Regions from separate parts of the Streptomyces botrytidirepellens genome, predicted to be linked through region 2. Evidence: riboswitches for the same ligand, from Rfam matches in the RefSeq annotation. Region 2 holds a riboswitch; the other holds the start of a gene.

Region 1 (14,134 bases), on a different contig from region 2:
CGACATCGAATACGCCACCGCCCCGCTGCCCGGCCGCAAGGGCAAGTCCACCTCCACGATGGGCGTCGCCGACTGGCTCATGGCCTTCAAGGCGAACGGCAGGCGGAAGCAGATCGGGGACTTCCTCGACTTCGTCTACCAGGAGAAGAACGTGCTGGACTTCGCCGACCAGTACGACCTGCTGCCGGTCACCACGGCCGTCTCCGCGACGATGCGCCACGAGCAGGAGCACAAGAAGCTGTGGCGCTTCCTCGACCAGATGGACCGCGCCCAGTTCTACCCGGCCGACAAGACCTCCTGGGCGAGCATCAGCCAGATGATCAAGGAGAAGATCGGCTCGACCGTGACCAAGGGCGGTGACCCCGCGAGCGTCCTCGGCGAGATCCAGCGGGCCGCGGACGCCATGGAGACGTCCAACTCGTGACCACCGAAGGACTCTCCGAACAGGACCTGGCCGTGCTCGCCGTCGAGCGCGACGGCTGGCCGGGCCCGGGCGCCAAGGAGCGGGCCATACGGGAGCGGCTCGGCATCACCCCGACCCGCTACTACCAGCTGCTCAACGCCCTGCTGGACGACCCCCGCGCGCTGGAGCACGACCCGGTGACGATCAACCGGCTGCGCCGTCTGCGCGACGAGCGCCGCGAACGCCGCTGAGGTTTTTGGCTTCGTCCCGGTACGGGTGCCGGTGGGCGGGGCCGGGTAGGGTCGCCGCATGGGCAGCCACCCCCTTCCCGTACCCGCCACCGCCGCCGGGCGTCAGGGCCTCGCCGCCCTCCTGGAACGGCCCGACCGGGCCGTCCTCGGGGTCGACTTCGACGGAACCCTCGCCGACATCGTCCCCGACCCCGACCAGGCCCGCGCCCACCCCGGCGCCGTCCCGGCCCTCTCCGCGCTGGGCCCCCGTCTGCACTCCTTCGCGGTGATCACCGGCCGCCCGGCCGAAGTCGCCGTGCGCTACGGCGGCTTCGCGGACAGCGCGGCCCCGGCCAACCTCGTCGTCCTCGGCCTCTACGGCGCCGAGCGCTGGGACGCGTCCAGCCAGGCCGTCCTGACCCCCGAACCCCACCCGGGCATCGCCGCCGTCCGCTCCGAACTGCCGGGCGTCCTCGAGGCGAACGGCGCCTGGCACGGCACCTGGACCGAGGACAAGGGCCGCGCCGTCGCGGTCCACACCCGCCGCACCGAGAACCCGCAGGCCGCCTTCGACCAGCTCCGCGCCCCGCTCCAGGCACTGGCCGAGCGCCACGGCCTGATCGTCGAACCGGGCCGCCTGGTCCTGGAGCTGCGCCCACCGGGCATGGACAAGGGCGTCGCCCTGCTGGAGTACGTCCGCGAGACCTCCGCGGGCGCGGTCCTCTACGCGGGCGACGACCTCGGCGACCTGGCCGCGTTCGCCGCCGTGGAGCGGCTGCGGAAGGAAGGCGTACCGGGACTGCTGGTGTGCAGCGGCAGCACGGAGGTGACGGCCCTGGCGGAGCGCGCCGACCTGGTGGTCGACGGCCCGGCGGGTGTTGTGGCCCTGCTGGAAGCGCTGGCGGCTGCGCTGCGCTGAGAGTCCCCCACCCCGCCCCTTCCCGAACCCAGGGGCAGGCCCCCTGGACCCCCGGCCCGCCGGTCGACGGGGTGACGCCGCCTGGCGCCGGTGTGGGCCCGCTGCGAGCGGAGAACCCAGGGGCAGAGCCCCTGAACTCCCGGCCCGCCGGTCCGCGGCGAGGCGCGGCCCCGGCGGAGCCCCGCGCCCGCAGCGGTCCAGGGCGTAGCCCGGCCGAACGGGGTCCGGGGCGGTGCCCCGGGAGGGGGCGGGGTCCGGGGCGGAGCCCCGGTTTCGGGAAGGGGCGGGGTGGGGGATTTAGCCCTCTTGCAGGGCTCGTAGCTGGGTCAGGAACCAGTCGCGGGGCGGGAGGGCCGTGGCTGCCGCGGCCAGGCGCTTCGTGCGGTCCGCCCGCTCGGCGTCCGGGGTGCGGAGGGCCTCGTCCAGCGCGCGGGCCGTGCCCTCGACGTCGTACGGGTTCACCGTCACCGCGTCCGCGCCCAGCTCCTCGTACGCCCCCGCCTCCCGCGACAGCACCAGCACGCAGCCGCGCTCGGAGACGACCGGAACCTCCTTGGCGACCAGGTTCATCCCGTCCCGGATCGGGTTGACGAGGGCCACGTCGGCCAGCCGGTAGGCGGCCAGGGAGCGCGCGAAGTCGTCCTTCACGTGGAGCGCGACCGGCTGCCAGCCCTCCGTCCCGTACTCCGCGTTGATCTCCTCGGCGAGCACCCGCACCCGCTCGGTGTAGTCGCGGTAGACGGTCAGGTCCTGGCGCGACGGATAGGCGAAGGCGACGTGGACCACGCGCTCGCGCCACTCGGGGTGGGTCTCCAGGAGGCGGCGGTAGGCCAGCAGCCCGCGCACGATGTTCTTGGACAGCTCGGTGCGATCCACCCGGACGATCGTTTTCCGGCCCGGCCCGATCTGCTCGCGCAGCGCCGCCAGCCGTTCGTCCACATCGGCCGCCCGCGACCGCTCCCGCAGGAAGTCGGCATCGGCGCCGAGGCCGTGCACCCCGAGCCGGGTCTCGCGGCCCTCGAAGCGGACGGCGGCCGCGGAGCCGTCCGGCCCCCGGACGATCTCCGCGCCGAGCACCGCCGCGCAGCAGTCGGCGAACGCGGCGGCCCAGCGCCCGGTGAGGAAGGCGGCGCGGTCGCCGCCGAGGATGCCGCGGAGCACGCCCGCCGCGACGTCGTCCGGCAGCAGCCGGTAGTAGTCCGGGGGCGCCCACGGCGTGTGGGAGAAGTGGCCGATCCGCAGGTCGGGGCGGCGGGCCCGGAGCAGCCCGGGGACCAGCGCCAGGTGGTAGTCCTGCACCAGCACGACCGCGCCGTCGGCCGCCTCCTGGGCGAGCGCGTCGGCGAAGGCCGCGTTGTACGCCTCGTACGCCTCCCACTGGGCGCGGAACTCCGCGTCGAAGACCGGCTCGAGCGGGGTCTGGTAGAGCAGGTGGTGGACGAACCACAGCACCGAGTTCGCGACGCCGTTGTACGCGGCGGCGAAGACGTCCGGCGCGATGTCCAGCATCCGCACCTGCTGCCCGCCGGTGTGGTCCGCGTCCAGGTGCCCGGCCCCGGCGCGGCGCGCCGCCTCGCGGTCGCCGTCGCCAAGGGCGGCGCACACCCAGACCGCGCCCGCGTCGGGCCCGATCGCGCTCAGCCCGGAGACCAGCCCGCCGCCCCCGCGCTTGGGGGTGAGCGATCCGTCCTCGCCCAGCGCGTACGAGACCGGGCCGCGGTTGGACGCGACGAGGATCGGTGCGCTGCGTTCAACGGCCATGTCGCGAGCCTAGCCATTGGGCACCGCGCGCAAACGTACGTACGGTTTCTTGCCCCCGGAAGAGGCGCCCTCAGGCCGCGCGCCGCTCCGCGTACTCGGGGATCTCGATCATCGGCGGCCGCTCCTCCGTGTCCACCGCCGTCGTCCGCGGCTCGAAGCCGTTCTCGCCGCGCTCGAACTGGGTCAGCCGCGGCCGCACCAGATGGCCGCGGGCCAGCCGCAGCTGCGCGGTGCGGTAGATCGCGGCGGCCATCCGGCCGAGCGCCTTGCCGTCCTGGTGGCGGTGTTTGCGCACGCCGATGTCGACCTGGGCGAGGGCGTCGAGCCCGACCGTGTGCAGCGCGTCGACCAGCAGGCCCAGCTCGACGCCGTACCCGACGGGGAACGGCAGCCGCTCCAGCAGCGAGCGCCGGGCCGCGTACTCGCCGCCCAGCGGCTGGACGAAACCGGCGAGCTGCGGCCAGTGCAGGTTCAGCAGCGGCCGCGCGACCAGCTCGGTGACCCGTCCGCCCTGGCCCGCGGTGTCCCGCAGCGGCCGGTCGTACATGCCCTTGACCAGCTGCACCCCGGGGTCGGTGAGCAGCGGCCCGACGATGCCGGAGACGAAGCGTGCGTCGAATTCGCGCAGGTCGGCGTCGATGAAGCAGACGATGTCGCCGCTGGTCGCCAGCAGCGACCGCCACAGCACCTCGCCCTTGCCGGGCAGCGCGGGCAGCCGGGGCAGCAGCGCGTCGCGGTGCACCACCCTCGCGCCGGCCGCGGCCGCGACCTCGGCGGTGCGGTCCGTGGAGCCGGAGTCCAGCACCACCAGCTCGTCGACGAGCGGCACGGCCTCGGTCATCAGATCGCGGCGGATCGCGGCGGCGATCTCGCCGACGGTCGCCTCCTCGTTCAGCGCGGGCAGCACCACGCTGACGCTCGTCGCCGTGTCGCGCTTCGCGGCCAGCAGGCGGTCCAGCGGACGGTCGTCGGCCGACCAGGAGCGGTGCTCCAGCCAGCGCTCCACCTCATCCAGCACCTGTTTTGTCTCCCTGCTGTGATCGCTCGTCGTGATCGTTGTGATCCATCTCGCGGTTCGGACGGCTAGCTCAACCATCCGGGCCGTCGGTTACAGTCTTGAACAGCGCACATGACCTTCGTATGTCGGGGGCTCGGTGCGGACAAACGCCCCGGGTCCGGCCCGGCGGCCATACCGCTCATCCAGAGGGGCAGAGGGAACGGCCCGTTGAAGCCCCGGCAACCCTCCAGCTGGTCTCGCGTCCTGTAGCGAGGCTCCCAGCTAGGGAAGGTGCCAATTCCGTCTCGTGGCGAAATGCGTCCCGAGGAAGATGAGGAGAAAGGGCCTCGCCTCCATGGCTGTGCAATCTGTCGAAAGCTCAACCACTTCCGCTGCCGCTTTCGGCCCCGCCGTCGCCCTGTCCTGCCGCGAGTGCGGTGAGCGCTTCGACCTCGGCCCGATCTTCGCGTGCGGGTCGTGTTTCGGGCCGCTCGAGGTGGCGTACGAGCTGCCGAGCGGCGATCCCGAGGGACTGCGGAAGCAGATCGAGGCCGGTCCCGACAACATCTGGCGCTATGCGCCGCTGCTGCCCGTCCCCGCCGACGTGGCCGCGCTCCCCAGCCTGAGCCCGGGCTTCACCCAGCTCGTCAAGGCCGACCGGCTCGCCCGCGAGCTGGGTGTCACCGGCGAGCTGCACGTCAAGGACGACTCCGGCAACCCGACCCACTCCTTCAAGGACCGGGTCGTCGCCATCGCCGTCCAGGCGGCCCGCACCTTCGGCTTCACCACCCTGTCCTGCTCCTCCACCGGCAACCTGGCCGGTGCGGTGGGCGCCGCGGCGGCCCGCGCGGGCTTCCGCTCGTGCGTCTTCATCCCGCACGACCTGGAGGCGGGCAAGGTCGTCATGGCCGCCGTCTACGGCGGTGACCTGGTCGGCATCGAGGGCAACTACGACGACGTCAACCGCTTCTGTAGCGAGCTGATCGGCGACCCGGCGGGCGAGGGCTGGGGCTTCGTCAACGTCAACCTGCGGCCGTACTACGGCGAGGGCTCCAAGACCCTGGCGTACGAGATCTGCGAGCAGCTCGGCTGGCGGCTGCCGGACCAGATCGTCGTCCCGATCGCGTCCGGCTCCCAGCTCACCAAGATCGACAAGGGGCTCAAGGAGCTGATCGAGCTCGGTCTGGTCGAGGACAAGCCGTACAAGATCTTCGGCGCCCAGGCCGAGGGCTGCTCCCCGGTCTCCACCGCCTTCAAGGCGGGCCATGACGTGGTGCGCCCGCAGAAGCCGAACACCATCGCCAAGTCGCTGGCCATCGGCAACCCGGCGGACGGCCCGTACGTCCTCGACATCGCGCGCCGCACCGGCGGGGCGGTGGAGGACGTCACCGACGAGCAGGTGGTCGACGCGATCAAGCTGCTCGCCCGCACCGAGGGGATCTTCGCGGAGACCGCGGGCGGCGTGACCGTCGGCGTGACCAAGAAGCTGATCGAGGACGGGCTGCTCGACCCGTCCCTGACGACCGTCGTCCTCAACACCGGCGACGGCCTCAAGACCCTCGACGCGGTGGCCCCCACCACGGGTCCCTCCGCCATCATCCGCCCCACCCTTGACTCGTTCCGAGAGGCTGGCCTCGCATGAGCGTCAACGTCCGAATCCCGACCATCCTGCGTACCTACACCGGCGGCCAGGCCGAGGTCAGCGCCGAGGGCGCGACCCTCGCCGAGGTTCTGGCGGACCTGGAGAAGAACCACGCGGGCATCTCCGCGCGCGTCCTGGACGACACCGGCAAGCTGCGCCGCTTCGTGAACGTCTACGTCAACGACGACGACGTGCGGTTCGCCGAGGGCCTGGCCACGGCCACGCCGGACGGCGCCGGGGTGTCGATCATCCCCGCGGTCGCGGGTGGCTGCTGACGCCCCATCACCCCGCTCACCTCTGGAAATCGCCTCGTCCGGGAGGATCCGGACGGGGCGATTCCGTGTGTGGAATCGCGATACAGTTGCCCCGCTTCCCCATCGGGCGCGGGCTACCTCATCGGCCCCGGCGCCGGAACCGCATATGAGAACTCGTCAACTTGTGCGCAAAGTGTGTGCGCGATTTGTCGGGTTGGTACCCTATGTCCGGTCGGGTTTGCCCGAACTTCACAGGACTTCTCCACTTTTTACCGATCGGCCGTGCCCAGAATTCTCGTCCAATTGACCTGTTGCAGAGGGCGTTGGGACGGATACATTCAGCGGCGGTCGACGCGTTCCGGCGCACACCCCCCTCGACTCGGGGGGTGAGGTCTGACCCGGGTCCGCGGAGTGCGGTCCTGCGCAAGGGCCAGCAATAGGGGAGTTAGGAATGGCTCAGGGCACCGTCAAGTGGTTCAACGCGGAGAAGGGGTACGGCTTCATCGCGGTCGACGGTGGTGCGGACGTGTTCGTCCACTACAGTGCGATCCAGATGGACGGTTACCGCACCCTCGAGGAAGGCCAGCGGGTCGAGTTCGAGATCTCGCAGGGCCAGAAGGGCCCGCAGGCGGACATGGTCCGCGTGGCCGTAGGCTGACGCGCCGAACGCGACGCAGCTGACTGAAGTAGCCGGAGGGCCCGTACCCCGCGAGGGGGGGCGGGCCCTCTGGCATGTCCGCGGGGGCTCTCGCCCGCCTCTCTTGACGCCCGTCGGGCGCTTGCACTCTCATGGGGCGAGTGCTAATTATTGCGTTAGCACTCTGAAGGTGAGAGTGACAGAAGGATCGGGTCGGTGAGGCTCGCCGGTGCCGCGCGGGGCAAGGAACCGCACGGCAGGCAGGCCGTCCGTCGCGGGCGCCAGGCGCGGTCCGGAGCAATCCACCCCGTCTTGGGAGGACCACTTCACATGGCCAAGATCATCGCGTTCGACGAGGAGGCGCGGCGCGGCCTCGAGCGCGGGATGAACCAGCTCGCCGACGCCGTCAAGGTCACCCTCGGCCCCAAGGGCCGTAACGTCGTCCTCGAGAAGAAGTGGGGCGCCCCCACGATCACCAACGATGGTGTGTCCATCGCCAAGGAGATCGAACTCGAGGACGCGTACGAGAAGATCGGCGCCGAGCTGGTCAAGGAGGTCGCGAAGAAGACGGACGACGTCGCCGGTGACGGCACGACGACCGCGACCGTCCTCGCCCAGGCGCTGGTCAAGGAGGGCCTGCGGAACGTTGCCGCGGGCGCCAACCCGATGGCCCTCAAGCGCGGCATCGAGAAGGCCGTCGAGGCCGTCTCCGCCCAGCTGCTCGAGCAGGCCAAGGACGTGGAGACCAAGGAGCAGATCGCCTCCACCGCCTCCATCTCCGCCGCCGACACCCAGATCGGCGAGCTGATCGCCGAGGCCATGGACAAGGTCGGCAAGGAAGGCGTCATCACCGTCGAGGAGTCGCAGACCTTCGGGCTCGAGCTCGAGCTCACCGAGGGCATGCGCTTCGACAAGGGCTACATCTCCCCGTACTTCGCGACGGACATGGAGCGTATGGAGGCGTCGCTCGACGACCCGTACATCCTGATCGTCAACTCGAAGATCACCAGCGTGAAGGACCTCCTCCCGCTGCTCGAGAAGGTCATGCAGTCCGGCAAGCCGCTGCTGATCATCGCCGAGGACATCGAGGGCGAGGCGCTGGCGACCCTGGTCGTCAACAAGATCCGTGGCACCTTCAAGTCCGTCGCCGTCAAGGCCCCGGGCTTCGGTGACCGCCGCAAGGCCATGCTCGGCGACATCGCCATCCTCACCGGTGGCACCGTCATCTCCGAGGAGGTCGGCCTCAAGCTGGAGAACGCGGGCATCGACCTGCTCGGCCGCGCCCGCAAGGTCACGGTCACCAAGGACGAGACCACGATCGTGGACGGCGCCGGCGACACCGACCAGGTGCAGGGCCGCGTCAACCAGATCCGCGCCGAGATCGAGAACTCGGACTCGGACTACGACCGCGAGAAGCTCCAGGAGCGCCTGGCGAAGCTGGCCGGCGGCGTGGCCGTCATCAAGGCCGGTGCCGCGACCGAGGTCGAGCTGAAGGAGCGCAAGCACCGCATCGAGGACGCGGTGCGCAACGCCAAGGCCGCCGTCGAGGAGGGCATCGTCGCCGGTGGTGGCGTGGCCCTGCTCCAGACCGTCTCGGTGTTCGAGAAGCTGGAGCTCGAGGGCGACGAGGCCACCGGTGCCCAGGCCGTGCGCCTGGCCCTGGAGGCCCCGCTGAAGCAGATCGCCGTCAACGCCGGCCTCGAGGGCGGCGTCGTGGTGGAGAAGGTGCGCAACCTGACCCCGGGCCACGGCCTCAACGCCGCGACCGGTGAGTACATCGACCTCATCGCCGAGGGCATCATCGACCCGGCCAAGGTCACGCGCTCCGCGCTCCAGAACGCCGCGTCGATCGCCGCGCTGTTCCTCACCACCGAGGCCGTCATCGCCGACAAGCCCGAGAAGGCCGCTCCGGCGGGCGCCCCGGGCGGCATGCCGGGCGGTGACATGGACTTCTGATCGGCTTCGGCGCCCCGCGCGCCGGTCGGTCACACCGTCCACTGACGACGGCGGGGCGGCACCCTTTCTCCCAGGGGTGCCGCCCCGCCGCCGTGTTTCTGAGCTTTCGGGGTGTTATGCCCCCGCTGCTTCGAGGGCGGCCCGCAGATGGCCGTTCGCCTCGCCGAGCAGCTTCTCGGCGGTGGGCGCGTCCACGCCACCGAGGATCGTGAGGATGGCGTTCTTGGCCTCCCAGTCGGTGGCCGTCAGCGCGCTCTCGATCTGCTCGTCCGTGGCGCCGGTCGCCAGAGAAACGATACGGCGCGTGCGCGCCCGCAGCTTCTCGTTCGAGGCGCGCACATCCACCATCAGATTCCCGAAGGTCTTGCCCAGCCGGATCATGGTGATGGTCGAGAACATGTTGAGCACGAGCTTCTGCGCCGTACCCGCCTTGAGCCGGGTGGAGCCGGTGAGCAGCTCCGGTCCGACGACGACCTCGATGCCGTGGTCGGCGGCCGCAGCGAGCGCCGAGCCCGCGTTGCACGACAGCCCGACGGTGAGCGCCCCCCGGCGGCGGGCGTGCTCGACGGCGCCCACGGCGTACGGGGTGCGGCCGGAGGCCGAGACGCCCACGACCGTGTCCCGCGGGCCGACCCCGATCCGGTCCAGGTCCTCGGCGGCCAGCTCCGCGCTGTCCTCCGCGCCCTCCACGGACGACACCACGGCGGTCTCCCCGCCCGCGATCAGGCCGACCACCCGGTCCGGCCGGGCGTTGAAGGTGGGCGGGCACTCGCTCGCGTCGAGCACCCCGAGCCGCCCGGCGGTGCCCGCGCCCGCGTAGATCAGCCGCCCGCCGTCCGCCATGCGCGCGGCGATGCCGTCGATGGCGGCGGCGATCCGGGGGAGCTGGGCGGCGACGGCGGCGGGGACTCCGGCGTCCTCGGCGTTCATGATGCGGGCGATCTCGACGGTGTCGAGCCGGTCGATCTCGGCGAGTTCGGGGCGGAACGCCTCGGTGGTGAGGGTCTCCAGCTGGGCGCGGAGCTGTTGCTCCTGTTGCTCCTGTTGTTGCTGGTGCTGCTCGTGCTCATCGGCGGCGGAAGTCATGGCGAAGCGGCTCTTCCCTACGTAAGCGTGATGGTGGGGGTGGGGTGGCGGTGCGGGGCGTCGTCGCGCGCCCCGGCCTCAGCGGTGGCGGGGGCGGGGATCGTGCCGGTGCGCGAGGGCCTCGTACGAGGCGGACAGGGCGGGCGCCGCGCTCTCGTACGTGCGCTGCGCCACGCCTATGAACAGGCAGTCCACCACCAGCAGCTGGCTGGTGCGGCTGGACATGGCCGCCGGGCGCAGCTCGCTCTCGCGCGCGGTGGAGGTGGTGAGGACGAGGTCCGCGTACTGTGCGATCTCGCCGTCCGGGCGGCCGGTGATCGCGATGGTGGTCGCCCCGCGCTCGAAGGCGACGCGCAGCGGCTCGATGACGTCCGTCGTCCGCCCCGAATGGGTGATCGCGAGCGCGACGTCGCGGGAGTGCAGCTGGACGGCGTTGGTGATGGCCTGGTGCGGATCCGCGTGCGCGTGGGCGATCAGGCCGATCCGCAGCAGCTTCTGGACCAGGTCCTGGGCGACCAGATTGGACGCGCCGATGCCGTACACATCGATCCGGCGGGCGGCGGCGACCGCGGCGACAGCGGCCTCGACCTGGCCGGGGTCGAGCCCCGCGGCGGTGTCGGCCAGACACTGCTGCTCCTCCTGGGCGAGCTTGGCGATCACGTCGCCGATCGGGTCGTCGACCGCGATGTCGGCGGTGACGGCCGGTGCCCGGCCCGCCGCCTGCTGCGCGGCGAGCGCGGCGAGCGCGAGGCGCAGATCGCGGTATCCGGGGTAGCCGAGCAGCCGGGAGGTGCGGACGACGGTGGCCTCGCTGGTCCCCGTACGCTCGGCGAGCCCGGTGACGGTGAGCGCCGCGCAGCCCGCCGGGTCGCCCGCGACGGCCTCGGCGACGCGCTGCATCGAGCGGGTCATGGAGGGGCCCAGGGTGCGAACCTTCGCCGCGAGGGCGGAGGGGGCGGGCACGGCGGGATCGGTGAGGGGAGTGAAAGTTTCCTTCAACTTGCTACTCACATCTGAAAACTATTTCCGGCCACGAGGTCCGTCAAGACCGCGCGCGGAGGCGGTTCCCATGGGCTTCCCCTGTGCTGGAAGGCGGCCCGACGAAGCAAAGGTGACAATGGGACCCATGAAGCTCGAACATGCACTGCACGCGGCACGGGCGCTCGTCCTGGCCGACCTCGCGGCGGGAGACGTCGCCCACGCCGACATCGTCTCGCTCGTCGAGGACGCCATCGCGCACCGCCGCTGGTGGGTCGAGCAATGGCCGGAAGGCGTGGCCTACGTCGCCGGTCTGGTCGCCCAGGACGTCCAGGACTCCCTGCTGGAACGCTACGGCCGGTGGCCCCTGTGCCCGGTGTGCACTACGGGCGGCGACCTCCACGCCCTCGACGTGGAACCCGAACTGGGCCCCGACCCGCACTGGGTCTGCGGCAAGACGGCGGTCGCGGTGGCCCCCGTGGGCTCGCTGGGGACCACGCTCTGATGGCCGTACTGATCGACCCGCCCTCGTGGCCGGGCCACGGCCGCATGTGGTCACACCTGGTGAGCGACGTCTCGTACGACGAACTCCACGCCTTCGCCACCCGCATCGGCGCCCCGCGCCGCGGCTTCGACCGCGACCACTACGACGTCCCGAGCGACCTCTACGCACGGGCGGTGCGCGCGGGGGCGGAGGAGGTCGGCAGCAAGGAGCTGCTGCGGCGGCTCACGGCGGCGGGCCTGCGCCGCCGTAAGTCGGTGGCGCGGGGCTGAGGGCTCACCGGAACCGGACCCGACTCAGCGAGAAGCCCCCGAGGTCGCCTCGCGCGCGGGCGTTGTGGCCTGGCCGGTGTGACCGGTGGCGATCACCCGCGACGCCCCCTCCGCACGATGCAGCCGCGCCGCGAGCGCCGTCGTCACGATGCCCGCACCGGCCAGGGCGGCGCCCGTCCAGGCCACCGCCGGGTAGCCCCAGCCCGCGTCGATGACCAGGCCGCCGAGCCAGGGGCCCACCGTGTTGCCGATGTTGAACGCGGACGTCGTGGTCGCGCCCGCGAGCGTCGGGGCGGCGTTCGCGACGTTGAACATGCGGGCGTTGAGCGCGGGCGCGGTGAAGAAGGCCGTGAAGCCGAGCAGCAGCGCCAGGCCGACGGCCGCTACGGGGCTGTGCGCGGTCAGCGCCAGGACGCTCAGCACCACCGTCGAGGCGGTGATGCCGCCGTACATCGTGCCGAACAGGTGCGCGTCCGCGATCCGCCCGCCGACCGCCGTACCGATCAGCGCGCCGACCCCGAACAGCGCCAGCACCGTCGGCACCCAGCCCTCGTCCAGCCCCGCCACGTCGGTGAGCAGCGGCCCGAGGTACGAGAACAGGCAGAAGACCGCGCCCCCGCTCAGCGCGGTGGTGACCAGCGCGAGCCAGACCTGACGGTCCCGGTAGATGCTCAGTTCGCCCCGCAGCCGCGGCCGGTCGTCCCCGGTCGGCACCTCCGTACGCGGTACGAGCGCGATCACCCCGATCAGCCCGAGCACCGAGAGCCCGGCCACCGCCCAGAAGGCGGCGCGCCATCCCGCGTTCTGCCCCAGGAACGCCCCGGCCGGAACCCCCACGACGTTCGCGACGCTGAGCCCGCCGACCATCACCGCCATGGCCCGCGCCCGCGCGTTCACCGGCACCAACGACACGGCCACCGCCGCCCCCACGGCCCAGAACCCGGCACATGCGAGCGCGCTCACCACCCGCGACGCGAACAACACCCCGTACGACGGCGCCACCGCCCCCGCCACCTGCCCGAGCCCGAACACGGCGAGCAACGCGATCAACGTCGTCCGCCGGGGCAACCGCAACGTGGCCGCCGCCAGCAGCGGCGCCCCGACCACCATCCCGATCGCGAACGCCGATATCAGCAGCCCGGCCGTGGGGATGGTAACTCCCATGTCCCGGGCGACGGGTTGGAGCAGCCCGGAGAGCATGAACTCCGAGGTCCCGAGAGCGAAGACGGACAGGCCAAGTACATAAACGGCGATGGGCATGCCGACGTCAACGCCCCGGTGGGGTTCGCCATTCCTCGCCCGGGGCGTTCCCGATCTCCCGAACGTTCACTCGATGTGATGGCGAGGCGACTGCGGCCTGGCGTGATCACGGAGAGTGATGAAGAATCGAGCTGTGAACCCGCCGAGGGAAGGCGGGTGTTGAGGCATCACGGGGGAGTGATCGCCATGACCGCCGTCATGACAGACGTGGGTGATCTCCCGGGACGGGGACGCCACCGGACCATAGTTCTTCCGCGTGCTCGGCGAAGCGGGAGAACATCCCGCCCTCACCGCGGCGCCGCAGATGCATCAGTGGCGAATCATGGCCGACGAGCTTGGCCAGGTGCGGCGTCACGAGGGCCTGATCGTCGAAGCGGAAGACCGAGAGCGAGACATGGTTCATGGCGTCGGCCGCCGCTGAGAACCGAGCCTCTAGCCCGGTCACAGTGCCCATCTTGGTCAACTGCTCCAGGGTCATGTTGATGCGCGTGGAGACCGTCAACGCGACATCCTCGATCTCCTCCCGCTGCCGGGTCACCGGACCGGCGGGGTCGCCGAGCAGAAAGCGGACTCGACAGCCGCTCTCCGCCTTCTGCCGCAGCGTCTCGGAGAGGGCGGGCACCTGGGTCCACAGAAAGTAGGAGGTGTAACCGGCGAAGAACAGTTCCTCCTCCGCTCCGGCAATGAGATCGGACCAGACCGTAGAGGGGCATGCGGACCTGTACGGATAGCTCTGAACGATCTCTTGGGCGCCATCGGTCTTGAATCGGTTCCGCACCGACTTCGGCCACAGCATCTCTGCTTCCACTCCCAACGTCTCAGAGGCATCCGACCGGTTTCTGGAGTGCGGGATGAGTTCTTCGTCCGCGATCCACCGCTCAACGGTCTTGCCGGAAACACCCACTCGGGCGGCGAGCTGCCGGGGTGATAATCCAGCGGACTCCATAGCCGATCGTAAGGCCGTATTCAAGACTTCCCCCAGGGACGTTTGGGCGTTCTCCGACGGTAGCGCCGAGACATCCCAACCGTCCTCGCATTGCGCCGAGATACGTCCCATTTGGGGCGTCAGTCTGTGCCTGTAAAGCCCTCGCGATCATGCGGCCGATCCCGGGGCGTGTCCACCAGCTGGATGGAGCTGATGACGTGATCGACCCTAGCCCCTCTGCTCCCGAACATATGAGTCCACTTTCCGCCTCCCGGGCGGCTGCCCTGCGACTCCTTCCTTGGGATAACGCGA
Region 2 (14,134 bases):
CTTGGCCTGATCGAGCGCTGATCGAGCCATGAGACACTCAGGAGCGGACCATGGACGTTGTGACCCCAGCCGGAGGCGACAGCACCGCGACGGCCCGCACCTGGCCGGACGTGCTCAGCTCCCTCCTCGACGGCCGGGACCTCGGCGCCGACGACACCGCCTGGGCCATGGACCGCATCATGCGCGGCGAGGCCACCGACGCACAGATCGCCGGGTTCGCGGTCGCGCTGCGGGCCAAGGGCGAGACTGTCGCCGAGCTGTCCGGCCTCGTCCGCGCGATGTACGGGCACGCCAAGACGATCGAGGTGCCCGGGCCGACCGTCGACATCGTCGGCACGGGTGGCGACCGCGCCAAGACTGTCAACATCTCGACGATGTCCGCCCTCGTGGCGGCCGGGGCGGGCGCGCGCGTGGTCAAGCACGGCAACCGCGCCTCGTCCTCCGCGAGCGGCGCCTCCGACGTCCTGGAGAAGCTCGGCGTCAACCTGGATCTGAGCCCGGCGCGGGTGGCCGAGATCGCCGAGGAAGCGGGCATCACCATGTGCTTCGCGGTCAAGTTCCACCCGTCGCTGCGGCACGTCGCGGCGGCCCGCCGCGAGCTGGGCATCGCCACCCCGTTCAACTTCCTCGGCCCGCTCACCAACCCGGCCCGGGTCCGCTGCCAGGTCACGGGCGTCGCCGACGCCCGAATGGCGCCGATCATGGCCGGGGTGCTGGCCGAGCGCGGCTCCTCGGCGCTGGTCTTCCGGGGCGACGACGGCCTGGACGAGCTGACCGTCACCGCGACCTCCCAGGTGTGGGTGGTGCGGGACGGCACGGTCCGCCGGGAGACGTTCGACCCGCGCGACATCGGCTTCGACCTGGCCCCGGTGGAGGCGCTGCGAGGCGCCGACGCCTCCCACAACGCGGACGTGGCCCGCCGCCTGCTGGCGGGCGAGACGGGCCCGGTCCGCGACGCGGTCCTCCTGAACTCGGCCGCCGCGCTGGCGACCCTCGACTGGGACGCCGAGCCGGTGGGCACCCCGCTCCCGGCCCGCATCGCCGCGGGCGTCACCCGAGCCGCCGCCTCGATCGACTCGGGCGCGGCGAGGGAGTCCCTGGAACGCTGGGTCCGGGCGAGCAACGCGTAGCGGCGGGCGCCCCGCCCCAGCCCCTCCGGGCGTACAACCCAGCCCCTCCGGCGTTTGAGGAGCGAGGTCCGGGGCGGAGCCCCGGTTTCGGGAAGGGGCGGGGTGGGGGATCGTCCAGCATGCGGACGCGCGGTGGCCACCGCGCAGCGGCGTGGCATAATCCCCCCAGGTCACGAGCGACAGCGACTTCGGCCCCGGCCCGCTGTCCGGCAACCCTCCGTCCGTGGCGGGGTGCCCCGGGTGATGACCAGGCCGCCCGCAGCGAGGCGTGCGGCAAGCGCGGACCCCTCGCACTAGGGGTCCTGGTGGTCGAGGGAGTTCTTCCGTGACGCAGCGAATGCGCTAGGGCCGCAGCGCCCCGTTTTCCCCCTGCTCCGCGCGGAGCCCACCGTGCACCGTGCGTTGAGCGAGTTTCCGCATGCTCGCAACCCCATCGGGAGAATTCGCCATGTCCGTGTGCCCTTCTGCTGTCGAGACCTCCGCCCCGCTCGCCGTCCTCGGCAGTGACGTCACCGTGCCCCTGGTCACCGGCGGTGAGGTGACCTACGCAGCCCTCGACTACGCGGCCAGCGCGCCCGCCCTGCGGCGGGTGTGGGACGACGTCGCCGCCTACGCCCCGTACTACGGCAGCGTCCACCGCGGCGCGGGGTACCTGTCGCAGCTGTCGACGGACCTCTTCGAGACGAGCCGCAAGGACGTGGCGGCGTTTCTGGGGTGCCGGGAGGACGACCAGGTGGTCTTCACCCGCTCGACCACCGACTCGCTCAACCTGCTGGCCGCCGCGCTGCCCACCGGCACGGAGGTGTTCGTGTTCGAGACCGAGCACCACGCCTCGCTGCTGCCGTGGGAGCAGCGGGAGGACACCCGGGTGACCTACCTGAGCGCGCCGCGCTCGTCGCGGGAGGCCGTGGAGACGCTGGAGAAGGCGCTGGCGGGGCGGGACGGAGGCCCGGCGCTGGTGTGCGTGACGGGTGCGTCGAACGTGACGGGCGAGCTGTGGCCGGTGCGGGAGCTGGCCGCGGCGGCGCACGCGCGGGGCGCCCGTATCGTGCTGGACGCCGCGCAGCTGGCCCCGCACCACCCGGTGGACATCGCGGAGGCGGACGTGGACTGGGTGGCGTTCTCGGGGCACAAGCTGTACGCGCCGTTCGGGGCGGGCGTCCTGGCGGGCCGGGCCGACTGGCTGCGCGAGGCGCGGCCGTATCTGGCGGGCGGCGGCGCGAGCCGCAAGGTCGCGCGGCGGGACGACGGCGGGGTGGACGTCGAGTGGCACACCACCGCGGCGCGGCACGAGGCCGGTTCGCCGAACGTGATCGGCGTGTACGCGATCGCCTCGGCGTGCAGGGCGCTGTCCGAGGCCGGGTTCGACGGCCTGGTGGCGCGGGAGCGGCAGCTGATCGCGACCGTGCGGGAGGGGCTGGCGGAGGTGCCCGAGGTGCGGCTGCTGTCGCTGTTCGGCGACGACGCGCCGCGCGTGGGGGTGCTGTCGTTCGTGGTGGAGGGCTGGAACAGCTCGCACTTCGCGGCGGCGCTGTCCGCGGAGTACGGCATCGGCGTACGGGACGGGCTGTTCTGCGCGCATCCGCTGGTGCGGACCCTGCTGGGCAGCGAGCCCGGCGACCAGGGGGAGTGCGGCGCGCCCGAGGCCGCCCCGGGGGAGCGCTCCCTGAACGCGATCCGCGTCAGCTTCGGCGCGGGCACCCCGGACGAGCATGTGGAGCGCTTCGTCCGGGCGGTGAAGGAGCTGGTCCGGGACGGCGCGAAGTGGGACTACCGCACGGAGGACGGCCGCTGCGTCCCCGCCCGCTAGTCAGCTGTCGAGACCGATGGCGAACGCGGCTTCCAGGTCGTGCTGGGAGTAGGTGCGGAACGCGATGTGGGTCTCGGTGGAGGCCACGCCGGGGACCTTGGAGATCTGGCCCGGGATGATGTCCGCGAGGTCGTCGTGCTGGGCCACCCGCACCATGGCGATCAGATCGTGCGCCCCGGTGACCGAGTAGACCTCGCTCACGCCCTCGATCGCGGCGATCTTCTCGGCGATCTCCGGGATCCGGTCCACGCTGGTCTTGATGAGCACGATCGAAGTGATCACGGCTGGCTTTCTCCCTCGCTGGACCTGGCTGCGCCGCCCACTCTATCCGGCCGCCCGAAGCGGGCCCACGCGTAGAGAAAACCCAGGGTGAAGCCCACGAGATGGGCGAGGTAGGCCACTCCGGGGCGGGCGTCGGCCTGGCGGGCGGCGAGCCACTGGAGGGTGACCCAGAAGATCAGTACGGCCCAGGCGGGGAAGCGCAGCGGGAGGAAGAACAGGAACGGGAACAGGCTCGTCACCCGGGCGCGCGGAAAGAGCCATAAAAAGGCGCCGAGAACGCCGGAAATGGCGCCGGAGGCGCCGACCAGCGTCTGCGGGGAGGAGGCGTGGGCGGCGGCGTAGCCGAGCAGCGCGAGATAGCCGGTGACGAGGTAGAAGAGGGCGAAGTGCATACGCCCCATGCGCTCCTCGGTCATCGCCCCGAAGACGTAGAGGAACAGCATGTTGCCGAGGAGATGCAGCCAGTTGCCGTGGACGAAGAGCGCGGTCAGCGGGGTCAGCGGCTCGGCGGGGGTGCCGCTCCACAGGGCGCTGGGGACGACTCCCCAGCGCTCGAAGTACGAGGTCTGGGCCTGGAGGAGGTCTCCGCCGGAGCCGTAGCGGGGGTCGAGCCCGGAGGCCGGTCCGAGGACGAAGATCAGGCAGCAGGTGACGATGAGGGTGTACGTCATCACGGGACGGCCGGACTCCGCCGACTTCTCGATCATGGGCAGATCATCGCGTACCCGGCACAACCTGCACAGAGCGCCTCGCCGCCGCCCGGGGGCGGGGTACGGGCCCGACAACGCCCGGGGCTCAGGCCGTAGGGTTACAGGACGCCGATGAGCCGAGTAGCGAGGACCCGACACCATGGCCGTTCCCACGCCGACAGCCGAGACCCGCTGGCGCTGCACGCTGTGCGGCAACCTCACCCGTTTCGATGTGACCCGTTCGACGAAGGCCGTCGAGTTCATCCACCTGGACCTGGCGGGGGAGCCTCGGGTCGAGGAGCGCGATGTGGTCAGTGAGACCATTGAGTCAGTGCGTTGTCGCTGGTGCAACGCGGTCGACCAGATCGAGCTGGTGGACCGTCCGAGTGCGAATACGAGCGCCTGAGACACGGAGCGAGGAGAAGGTGGTGGACCGGACGGGCGGCCGCGAGGCGGCCGGTGACGCCGAGGGCGTCACCGAGGCGCTGGACCGCCCCCTGCCGGAAGGGGTGCGGCGGCGCGTGGTGGCGCTGGTCGCGGATGCGTTCGGTGGTCTGACGGTCACCGAACTGCCACCCCAGCTGCGGCAGTACGCCCGTTTCACCCCGAACCGGCGCGCGAAGTTCGCGGGCAACGCGATGGCCGCCGCGGTGGAGAGCGACCCCGTCTTCCGGCAGCGGATCGGACAGCGGCTGCGCGAGACCCAGACGGAGCTGACCGAGGCCATCGAGGGCGGTTCGCCGCCCGCGGCCGCGGATCCGGTGGACGTCGCGGCGGTGGCGTACGTACTGCGCCCCGCGGGCTGGGTGAAGCTCGTCGAGGCGGCGGGCGAGGAGGCCCAGCGGGCGTCGGCCGAGCGGGCGGGCGAGGAGGCCGAGCGCGAGCTCCAGCGGCTGCGCGACGAACTGGCCGCCGCCCGGGCCGCGGCGCGCAAGGAATCCGACCGGGTCCGCGCCGAGCTGGACGCGGCCCGCAAGGAGACGGACGCGGTGCAGCGCAAGCTGCGCAGCGCGCAGAGCGATGTGAAGCGCGGGGCGGCGGCGCTGCGCAAGGTCGAGGGCGAGCTGGAGACCGTGCGGTCGGAGGCCGCGACGCGGCAGGCGGCCGCCGACGGTGAGGCGCGGCGGCTGCGGGCCCGGCTGGCGGAGGCGGAGTCCGCGCTGGAGGCGAGCCGGCGGGCGGTGCGCGAGGGCCGCAGCGTGGAGGACATGCGGCTGCGGCTGCTGCTGGACACGGTGCTGGACGCGGCCCAGGGGCTGCGCCGCGAACTGGCGCTGCCGCCCGCGTCGATGCACCCGGGGGACACGGTGGACGCGGTCGAGCCGGGCAAGATGACGCCGAAGGACATAGCGACCAGGGCGCTGTCGGAGATGGATCCGGCGCTGCTGGACCAGTTGCTGGCCCTGCCGCAGGCACATCTGGTGGTGGACGGCTACAACGTCACCAAGACCGGCTATCCGACGATGCCGTTGGAGAAGCAGCGGCTGCGGCTGCTGGGCGGGCTCGCGGTGCTCGCGGCGCAGACGGGCGCGGAGATGACGTGTGTCTTCGACGGGGCGGAGCTGGCCGCTCCGGTGCTGCTGGCGCCGCCGCGCGGCGTCCGGGTGCTGTTCAGCAAGCCCGGGGTGACGGCGGACGAGCTGATCCGGCAGCTGGTACGGGCCGAGCCGCCGGGCCGTCCGGTGGTCGTGGTGTCGACCGACCGCGAGGTCGCGGACGGGGTCGCACGCGCCGGAGCGCGCCCCGTGGCATCGGCGCTGTTGCTGAAGCGCCTTGCGCGCACCTGACGGCCGATAACCATCAGCACAGCGTCAATTGGCCGTCACTGCCCGTGCGATGTTTGTAAAAGATGCGTCCCTGGCCGATTTTTTTGTCGTCGGGATTTGAACGGATCACGGCAGGGTCACTAATGTCGGCTCGAACCTTCGCTCGGTTGATCACCCATCCGGGGTGACAGCGGGGGTACCGCCGAGTCCGCGGCGTATCCGCGGAGCCGGGGGCGCGTTTCAACCCCTGGTAGGCGGCCGGAGGAAGAAGGAGCTCGCCTTCGTGGCGTCCCACCGTCGACCCAAGCAGCCGAGCCGCACTCGGGTATCCGTACTCACGGCGACCGCCGCAGCCGCCGTCGCGCTCACGTCCCAGGCCGCCCAGGCCGCTCCGAAGCAGGACAAGAAGGACGTCAAGGAGCAGGTCGACAAGCTCTACGAAGAGGCGGAGGCGGCGACCGAGAAGTACAACGGCGCCAAGGAGAAGCAGGAGAAGCTGGAGAGCCAGGTCGGCGACCTCCAGGACAACGTGGCGCGCGGCCAGCAGGACCTGAACAAGCTGCGCGACGGACTGGGTTCGATGGCCACCGCCCAGTACCGCACCGGCGGTATCGACCCCTCCGTACAGCTGATCCTCTCCTCCGACCCGGATACCTACCTCGACAAGGCGTCCACCCTCGACCAGGTGAGCGGCAAGCAGGCCGAGGCCCTGCGGAAGATCGCCGACAAGCAGCGCACGCTCAAGCAGCAGCGCGAGGAGGCGTCCACCAAGCTCCAGGACCTGGCGGACACCCGGAAGGCCCTGGGCGAGAAGAAGAAGCAGATCCAGGGCAAGCTCACCAAGGCCCGCAACCTCCTCAACACGCTCACCGAGCAGGAGCGCGCGAAGATGGCGGAGGAGGAGCGGGAGCGCGCCAGCCGCGCCAGCAGCCGCGCCGACCTGGGCAGTGAGGTGCCCGACTCGCAGCGTGCCGCCGCCGCGCTGGCCGCCGCCAAGACCAAGATCGGCTCGCCGTACGTCTGGGGCGCCACCGGACCGTCCTCCTTCGACTGCTCCGGCCTCACCGGCTGGGCGTACCAGCAGGCCGGGGTCCAGCTGCCGCGCATCTCCCAGGACCAGGCCAACGCCGGTACGCAGATCGGCCGCGGCGAGCTCAAGCCCGGCGACCTGGTGCTGTTCTACGGCGACCTGCACCACATAGGCCTGTACGCGGGCAACGGGCAGGTGCTGCACGCCCCCAAGCCCGGTGCCGGTGTGCGCTTCGAGTCGATGGACAACATGCCGTTCCAGTTCGGCGTGCGGGTCTGACGACGACGTCCGTTCGGGCGAATCAGGACAACTCCCCACGACTCCCGCCCCGTCGGTGACCTGCGGTCTCCGGCGGGGCGTCAGTTTGTGTGCCCGCGATCGGCTTTGGACCCCGGGTGGTGGTGCCGCTACTGTCTGCGCGCAGTTCCTCACCGACTCCGCGGAAGGGAGTGCGGCTCCCATGGCGTCCTCTCGCCGCGTCTCGAAGCCCCGGCCCGTCCGGGCCACCGTCGTCTGGACCGCCGCATCGGCGGCCGCCGCCACGGGCGCCGTGCTGGCCGCCCCGGCCGGGGCCGAACCCCACGACACCCCGGCGGACCGCCCCGCGGACCGCACCGCCGCCGACCGGATCGACCGGCTCTACGAGCAGGCGGAGCGGGCCACCGAGCGCTACAACGCGGCCGGCACCCGCGCCCACCGGCTGCGCCGCGAGACGGACCGCCTCCGGGACCGCGCGGCCCGCGCCCAGGAGCGGGTCAACCGGATGCGGGTGGCGCTCGGCGCGATCGCGGGCGGGCAGTACCGTACCGGCGGCTTCGACCCGGGCCTCGCCCTCCTCCTCTCCTCCGACCCGGCCCACTACCTCGACCGGGCCGTCATGCTGGACCGCATCACCAGCCGCCAGGCCGGTCAGTTGCGGGTCCTGGCCCGCGCCCAGCGCACCCTGCGGCAGCAGCGCGCGGAGGCCGCGGACCGGCTGCTGAAGCTGGAGCGCAGCCGCCTGGCGGTCGCCCGCCACAAGCGCGAGGTGCAGCGCAAGCTGGCCACCGCGCGACGGCTGCTGGGCGCGCTGCGGCCGGGGGAGTGGGAGGCGTACGCACGCGCCTCGCGCGCCGGGGACGGGCACGGGGCGCACGCCGTGCCGGGCGCGACCCCCGGTGGCTCCTACGCAACACCTGCTCTGCCGCCGTCCTCGCCGCGCGCCGCCGCGGCGTTCGGCGCGGCGCGGGCCGCGGTCGGCCTGCCGTACGCCTGGGGGCAGGCCGGGCCCACCGCCTTCGACTGCTCCGGGCTGACCCAATGGGCCTACCGCCGGGCCGGGGTGGCGATCCCGCGCACCTCCCAGGCCCAGGCGCACACCGGGCAGTCCGTGCCGCTGTCCCAGGCCCGCCCCGGCGACCTGGTCGTCTACCGCTCCGACGCCGGGCACGTCGCCATGTACGCCGGGGGCGGCCGGGTGATCCACGCGCCCCACCCCGGCGCGGCGGTCCGCTACGACCCCGTCGGCATGATGCCGATCTTTTCCATCACCCGCGTGTCAACGGCCTAGGACTGAAGTCCCGGGATTGCACAACGGGCGCCACTGGCTGTGGTGCTGGGTTTGCGTCCTGTCCCAGGCTCCGGTTCGGGGAGTGGGGCTGGGGCGGTTGACTGCGCCCCGCGTCGTCACAATGCCCACGCTCTCGCGCGGATGTTGCGGGAGCTGTTCCGGTCTGCGTGATCAACGAACCCGCAGTTCCGGCACACGAACCAGGCCTGGGAGATCCGGTTCGCTTTGTCGATGTGGCCGCATTCGGCGCAGGTGCGGGAGGCGTACGCCGGATCGACGTGCACCACCGGCACCCCTGCCCTGCGGGCCCTGTACGCGATGAACTGACCCAGCTGTGCGAAGGACCAGCTGGAGTGGGTGGCCCGTTGGGGCTTGCGAAGCCGTACCCGCTCACGGATGCCCGTCAGGTCTTCCAGAGCGATCCCGCGACCGGTGCGTTCTGCCTCGGCCACCACATGTTTCGCGATCTTGTGGTTGATGTCCCTGGCCCGCCGGGCCTCCTTGCGCTGCCGCTTCTTCAAGCGGCGTTTGGCGGATGGGGTGTTCTTCTTCTGTAGTTTGGTGCGGAGCGTGCGCTCCCGGGCGCGGATGCGGCACTTCGCAGGTGGCGTTGAGGAACCACATGCCGTTCCGGCATACGAGGTCGGACTCGCCCTTCCGGTGGAGCGCCAGGGTGGCCAGTTGTTCCGGCGCGGCGGTGAATGCCACGTCCTTCACCCGCCCGGCAGTGGTCCAGATCGAGATGCGGCGCTGGTCGATCTGCCAGGACAGCATCCGGTCGTCGTAAGGCTGCGCGCCCTGCGGGCGGAAGGCGATCGGCTTCTCCACCGCCCTTCGGTACCGCTTCGAGCCCGGCCTGCCCAGGTTCCCGGCTTTCAGGCCTGCCTGCAGCGTCGCGTAGGCGTCGCAGGTCTTCTTGATGACGTGCTGGGCGGCCTGCGCCCCCAGCCCCCAGCGGGCCTTGATCTGACGGTAGGTGTGCTCGCGCAGCGCGAAATTACTCGTCACATTCTTCTCGAACGCCACGCCGCTGGCCCAGGTCGCCGCTTCGTTGCAGGCGCGCAGGGTCGCCTCCAGCGCCGCCGCCTGCACGGGCGTCGGCAACAGCCTGACCTGCACCACCAGCTTCACGATCAGCAAACTACACAGACGTACGACTGCCCGCCGTATGTTCACCACTCATCACTCGACCGAGTGAACCCGCTACCGCGGGGACGCGGCACCGGCTCCGCCGCACACGACACCCGGCCGCTTCGCGACCGAGCACGCACAGCGGTATCGCAGCGCTCCGCGCCGCGACCACGAGGATGCAGTTCCTCCCAGGACCGAAGCCCTGGGGTTCCTCGCAAGAATCTGCTGAAGCACGGCGGCGGCTCGTACGATCTATGGCGTGACGGGTCGGTGGAGATCGGGGCGATGGCGGACGGCACTCTGTCTGCCGGTGGTGTGGGCGCTGCCGCTGGCCGCGCTCACCGGGTGCGGCACGACCGTTCCGCCCGACGACCCCGCGGGGCGCGACGGGCGCGCCGTACAGCGCATGCTCGACCAGCGGGCCGCGGCGGTACGCGGCAGGGACGCGGGCGCCTTCCTCGCCACCGTCGACCGCGGCTCGGCCCGTTACCGGGCCGAGCAGCGGCAGGTGTTCCGCCGCCTGTCCGCCGTACCGCTGCGCTCCTGGACGTACCGGCTGGTGCACACCGGCGGCTTCCGGCCCGCCGTCGGCAGCGGCCGCCGCCTCGCCGCGCAGGTCGAACTCCGCTACCGGCTCGCCGGATACGACACCGCCCCCGTCGTCGCCCCGCAGTACCTGACGCTCGCGCAGCGCGACGGCCGGTGGTTCGTCGCCGACGACGACGGCCGGGTCGACGGCAAACGCGGCGTCGACCAGCTGTGGGACCAGGGCCGGGTCGACGTCGTCCGCGGCAAGCACAGCCTCGTCCTCGGCGTCGGCCAGAACCGAAGGCTGCTGCGCGGTGTCGCCGCCACCGCCGACCGGGCCGTGCCCGCCCTCGACCGGGTCTGGCCCGGCTCCTGGGCCGGGCGCGTCGTCGTCGAGGTGCCCGCCTCGCTGGACCGGATGGCCGCCCTGCTGGGCGCCTCGGCGAGCGGCTACCGGGGCATCGCGGCCGTCACCACGGGCGAGGTCGGCGGCGCGAGCGACTCCTCACCGGCCGACCGCGTGATCGTCAACCCCGATGCGTACCGGGCGCTCGGTGACTTCGGCCGCCAGGTCGTGGTCACCCATGAGACGGCCCACGTCGCCACCCGTGCCGCCACCACCGCCGCCACCCCGCTGTGGCTCTCCGAGGGCTTCGCCGACTGGACCGGCTACCGCACCCCCGGGCGCACCCCGCGCCAAGTCGCCCCCGAACTTTCCGAGTCGGTCGCTTCCGGCCGTCTCCCGAAGGCCCTCCCGCCCGACGAGGCCTTCCGCTTCGGCAGCCGCCCCGACCGGCTCTCCGAGGCGTACGAACAGGGCTGGCTGGCCTGCCGCATGATCGCCGACCGCTGGGGCACGGGGAAGTTGGTCGCCCTGTACCGAGCGGTGGGCGCGGCTCCGCGGCGCGAGGGCGCGGTGGAGGCGGGCCTGCGCGATGTGCTGGACGTCAGCCTGACGGACTTCACGGCGGAGTGGCGCAAGTACGTGGCGGGCGTCCTGGGCTAGCCCCCACCCCGCCCCTCCCCGAAACCGGGGCTCCGCCCCGGACCCCGTACCGGGGCCGGCCCCCGGGGCTGGTGCGGCTCCGCCGGGTGGCGCCTGGGGTTTCGTCGCCGGGTGCGGGCCGGTGGCCGGGGTGTGCCCACCCGTTCCTCCCCCAGCTACCGCTGGGAGGTGCCCCCTCCGCGGAACGATTGCCCACAACCAGTTCAGCCCCGCCGGGCGTACACTCCAGCCCCTCCGGCGTTTGAGGAGCGGGGTCCGGGGCGGAGCCCCGGGTCGGGTAGGGGCGGGGTGGGGGACAAGGCACCGCGCCGCACCCACCCGGTACTGTCGGCCACGATGGACAAGACCCTGCTCGTGACGAACGACTTCCCGCCCCGCCCCGGCGGCATCCAGGCGTTCCTGCACAACATCGCCCTCCGCCTCGACCCGGAGCGCCTCGTCGTCTACGCCTCCACCTGGAAGCACGGCGAGGAGGGCAAACAGGCCACCGCCCGGTTCGACGCCGAGCAGCCGTTCCCCGTCATCCGCGACCGTACGACGATGCTGCTGCCCACGCCCCGCGTCACCCGCCGCGCCACCGAACTGCTGCGCGAGCACGGATGCGGCTCGGTGTGGTTCGGGGCCGCGGCCCCGCTGGGGCTGATGGCCCCGGCACTGCGCAAGGCGGGGGCCGAGCGGGCGGTGGCGACCACGCACGGGCACGAGGCGGCCTGGGCCCAGCTCCCTGCCTCCCGCGCGCTGCTGCGCCGGATCGGCGAGCGTACGGACACGATCACCTACCTCGGCGAGTACACCCGCTCCCGCATCGCGGAGGCCCTCACCCCCGAGGCCGCCGCCCGCATGGTGCAACTGCCGCCGGGCGTGGACGAGAAGACGTTCCACCCCGGCTCGGGCGGGGACGAGATCCGGGCCCGGCTGGGGCTCGCGGAGCGGCCGGTCGTGGTGTGCGTATCGCGGCTGGTGCCGCGCAAGGGGCAGGACACGCTGATCGAGGCGATGCCCCACATCCTGAAGCGGGTGCCGGCCGCGGTGCTGCTGATCGTGGGCGGCGGGCCGTACGAGAAGGATCTGCGGCGGCTCGCGGAGACGACGGGCGTGGCCGAATCCGTACGCTTCACCGGCCCGGTGCCGTGGGAGGAGCTGCCCGCCCACTACGGCGCGGGCGACGTGTTCGCCATGCCGTGCCGTACGCGGCGGGGCGGGCTGGACGTCGAGGGCCTGGGCATCGTCTACCTGGAGGCGTCCGCGACCGGGCTCCCGGTGGTCGCCGGGGACTCCGGCGGCGCGCCGGACGCGGTGCTGGAGGGCGAGACCGGGTGGGTGGTGCCGGGCGGCTCCGCGGAGCAGAGCGCGGAGCGGATCGTGGCCCTGCTGGAGGACGAGGCGCTGCGCCGCCGGATGGGCGAGCGGGGCCGCGCCTGGGTCGAGGAGCGCTGGCGCTGGGACCTGCTGGCGGACCGGCTGCGTTCGCTGCTGTAACGACAACGGGCCCGGGGAAGCCCGGGCCCGGTCCAAGACAAGCAGCGCGGCGCTCAGCCCCCGTACAGCGCCTCGATCTCCGTCGCGAAGTCCTTCGCCACCACGTTCCGCTTGAGCTTCAGCGACGGCGTCACGTGCCCCGAGTCCTCGGTGAACTGCTGCGTCAGCACCCGGAACTTCCGCACCGACTCCGCCTTCGAGACCGCCGCGTTGCCGTCGTCCACGGCCGTCTGGAGTTCGGCCAGCAGATCGGCGTCCTCGCGCAGGTCGGCTGCCGTCGCACCGTCCGGTTTGCCGTGTTCGGCGGCCCAGCGGGGCAGGAACTCCTCGTCCAGGGTGATCAGCGCGCCCACGAACGGGCGGCCGTCGCCGACGACCATGCACTCGGCGACCAGGGCGTGCGCCCGGATGCGGTCCTCGATCACCGCGGGGGCGACGTTCTTGCCGCCCGCGGTGATGATGATCTCCTTCTTGCGGCCGGTGATGGTGAGGTAGCCGTCCTCGTCGAGGGTGCCGACGTCCCCGGTGTGGAACCAGCCGTCGGCCAGCGCCTCCGCCGTCGCCGCCTCGTTGTTCCAGTACTCCGTGAACAGGTGGTCCCCGTGCAGCATCACCTCGCCGTCGTCGGCGATACGGACCACCGTGCCCGGCATCGGCTGGCCGACCGAGCCGATCTTCTGCCGGTCCCACGGGTTGAACGTGGTGGCCGCGCAGGACTCGGTCAGGCCGTACCCCTCCAGCACCGTGAAGCCGATGCCCCGGTAGAAGTGGCCGAGCCGCTCGCCCAGCGGGGCGCCGCCGGAGATGGCGTGGGTGGCGCGGCCGCCGAGGGCGGCGCGCAGCTTGCTGAAGACCAGCCGGTCGAAGACGCGGTGCTTGAGCCGGAGTCCGAAGGACGGCCCGGACTCGGTGTCCAGCGCCTTGCTGTAGGCGATGGCGGCGTCGACGGCCTTGTCGAAGATCTTTCCCTTGCCCTCGGCCTGGGCCTTGGCCCGCGCCGAGTTGTAGACCTTCTCGAAGACGCGCGGCACGCCCAGCACCAAGGTCGGCCGGAAGGCGGCGAGTTCATCCGTGAGCGTCTTGATGTCCGAAACGTGGCCGAGTTTGATCGGCGCCAGGACCGCGCAAATCTCCACCAATCGCCCGAAGACGTGCGCCTCCGGGAGGAACAGCAGCACGGAGGAGTCACCGGTGGAGAAGATGGGTTTGAGCCGCGCCACCGCGTTGCCGCATTCGGCGAAGAAGCTGCGGTGCGACAGGACACAGCCCTTGGGGCGGCCGGTGGTGCCCGAGGTGTAGACGATGGTGGCGGGGGAGTCCGCATTGGCGAGCGAGGAGCGCTCGTCCACCGTCTCGTCCTTGACGTCCGAACCCAGCGTCCGCAGCGTCCCGATCGCGTCGTCCTCGATCTGCCAGACGTGCTTCAGCGCGGGCAGGGTGTCCCGCACGGATTCCACTGCCGCCTCGTGCACGCCGGTCTCGACGAGGACCGCGACCGCGCCCGAGTCGCTGAGGATCCACTGCACCTGCTCCGGCGAACTCGTCTCGTACACCGGCACGGTGATGGCGCCCGCGCTCCAGATGGCGAAGTCCAGCAGCGTCCACTCGTAGCGGGTTCGCGACATCAGGCCGACCCGGTCGCCCGCCGACACCCCGGCCGCGATCAGGCCCTTGGCGGCGGCGCGCACCTCGGCCAGGAAGTCCGCCGCGGTGACGTCCTCCCACCGGCCGGCG

What was found. Region 2 has a riboswitch for S-adenosylmethionine ahead of EEJ42_RS16540 (aminotransferase class V-fold PLP-dependent enzyme). Riboswitches for the same ligand answer to the same signal wherever they lie in the genome.
Region 1: it holds a riboswitch for S-adenosylmethionine, as region 2 does, so the genes downstream of both, thrC (threonine synthase) here and EEJ42_RS16540 (aminotransferase class V-fold PLP-dependent enzyme) in region 2, are expected to answer to the same signal.

What each region holds. Positions count from the first base shown of each region.
Region 1 is NZ_RIBZ01000261.1:1,733-15,866, forward strand. Features, by position in the region: gene EEJ42_RS20500 (extracellular solute-binding protein) at 1-424, shown strand, start outside; gene EEJ42_RS20505 (DUF3263 domain-containing protein) at 421-654, shown strand; gene otsB (trehalose-phosphatase) at 713-1,552, shown strand; gene EEJ42_RS20515 (alpha,alpha-trehalose-phosphate synthase (UDP-forming)) at 1,850-3,313, opposite strand; gene EEJ42_RS20520 (glucosyl-3-phosphoglycerate synthase) at 3,384-4,331, opposite strand; SAM riboswitch class I at 4,507-4,648, shown strand; gene thrC (threonine synthase) at 4,666-5,952, shown strand; gene EEJ42_RS20530 (MoaD/ThiS family protein) at 5,949-6,227, shown strand; gene EEJ42_RS20535 (cold-shock protein) at 6,658-6,864, shown strand; gene groL (chaperonin GroEL) at 7,174-8,799, shown strand; gene murQ (N-acetylmuramic acid 6-phosphate etherase) at 8,914-9,885, opposite strand; gene EEJ42_RS20550 (MurR/RpiR family transcriptional regulator) at 9,964-10,896, opposite strand; gene EEJ42_RS20555 (hypothetical protein) at 11,012-11,368, shown strand; gene EEJ42_RS20560 (DUF4031 domain-containing protein) at 11,368-11,637, shown strand; gene EEJ42_RS20565 (Cmx/CmrA family chloramphenicol efflux MFS transporter) at 11,662-12,897, opposite strand; gene EEJ42_RS20570 (XRE family transcriptional regulator) at 13,094-13,843, opposite strand; gene EEJ42_RS20575 (hypothetical protein) at 14,041-14,134, shown strand, end outside.
Region 2 is NZ_RIBZ01000221.1:90-14,223, forward strand. Features, by position in the region: gene trpD (anthranilate phosphoribosyltransferase) at 51-1,130, shown strand; SAM riboswitch class IV at 1,299-1,416, shown strand; gene EEJ42_RS16540 (aminotransferase class V-fold PLP-dependent enzyme) at 1,579-2,940, shown strand; gene EEJ42_RS16545 (Lrp/AsnC family transcriptional regulator) at 2,941-3,222, opposite strand; gene EEJ42_RS16550 (rhomboid family intramembrane serine protease) at 3,219-3,929, opposite strand; gene EEJ42_RS16555 (hypothetical protein) at 4,072-4,317, shown strand; gene EEJ42_RS16560 (NYN domain-containing protein) at 4,337-5,698, shown strand; gene EEJ42_RS16565 (C40 family peptidase) at 5,961-6,986, shown strand; gene EEJ42_RS16570 (C40 family peptidase) at 7,168-8,256, shown strand; partial or broken gene EEJ42_RS16575 (RNA-guided endonuclease InsQ/TnpB family protein) at 8,253-9,387, opposite strand; gene EEJ42_RS16580 (hypothetical protein) at 9,647-10,921, shown strand; gene EEJ42_RS16590 (glycosyltransferase family 4 protein) at 11,258-12,400, shown strand; gene EEJ42_RS16595 (AMP-dependent synthetase/ligase) at 12,454-14,134, opposite strand, start outside.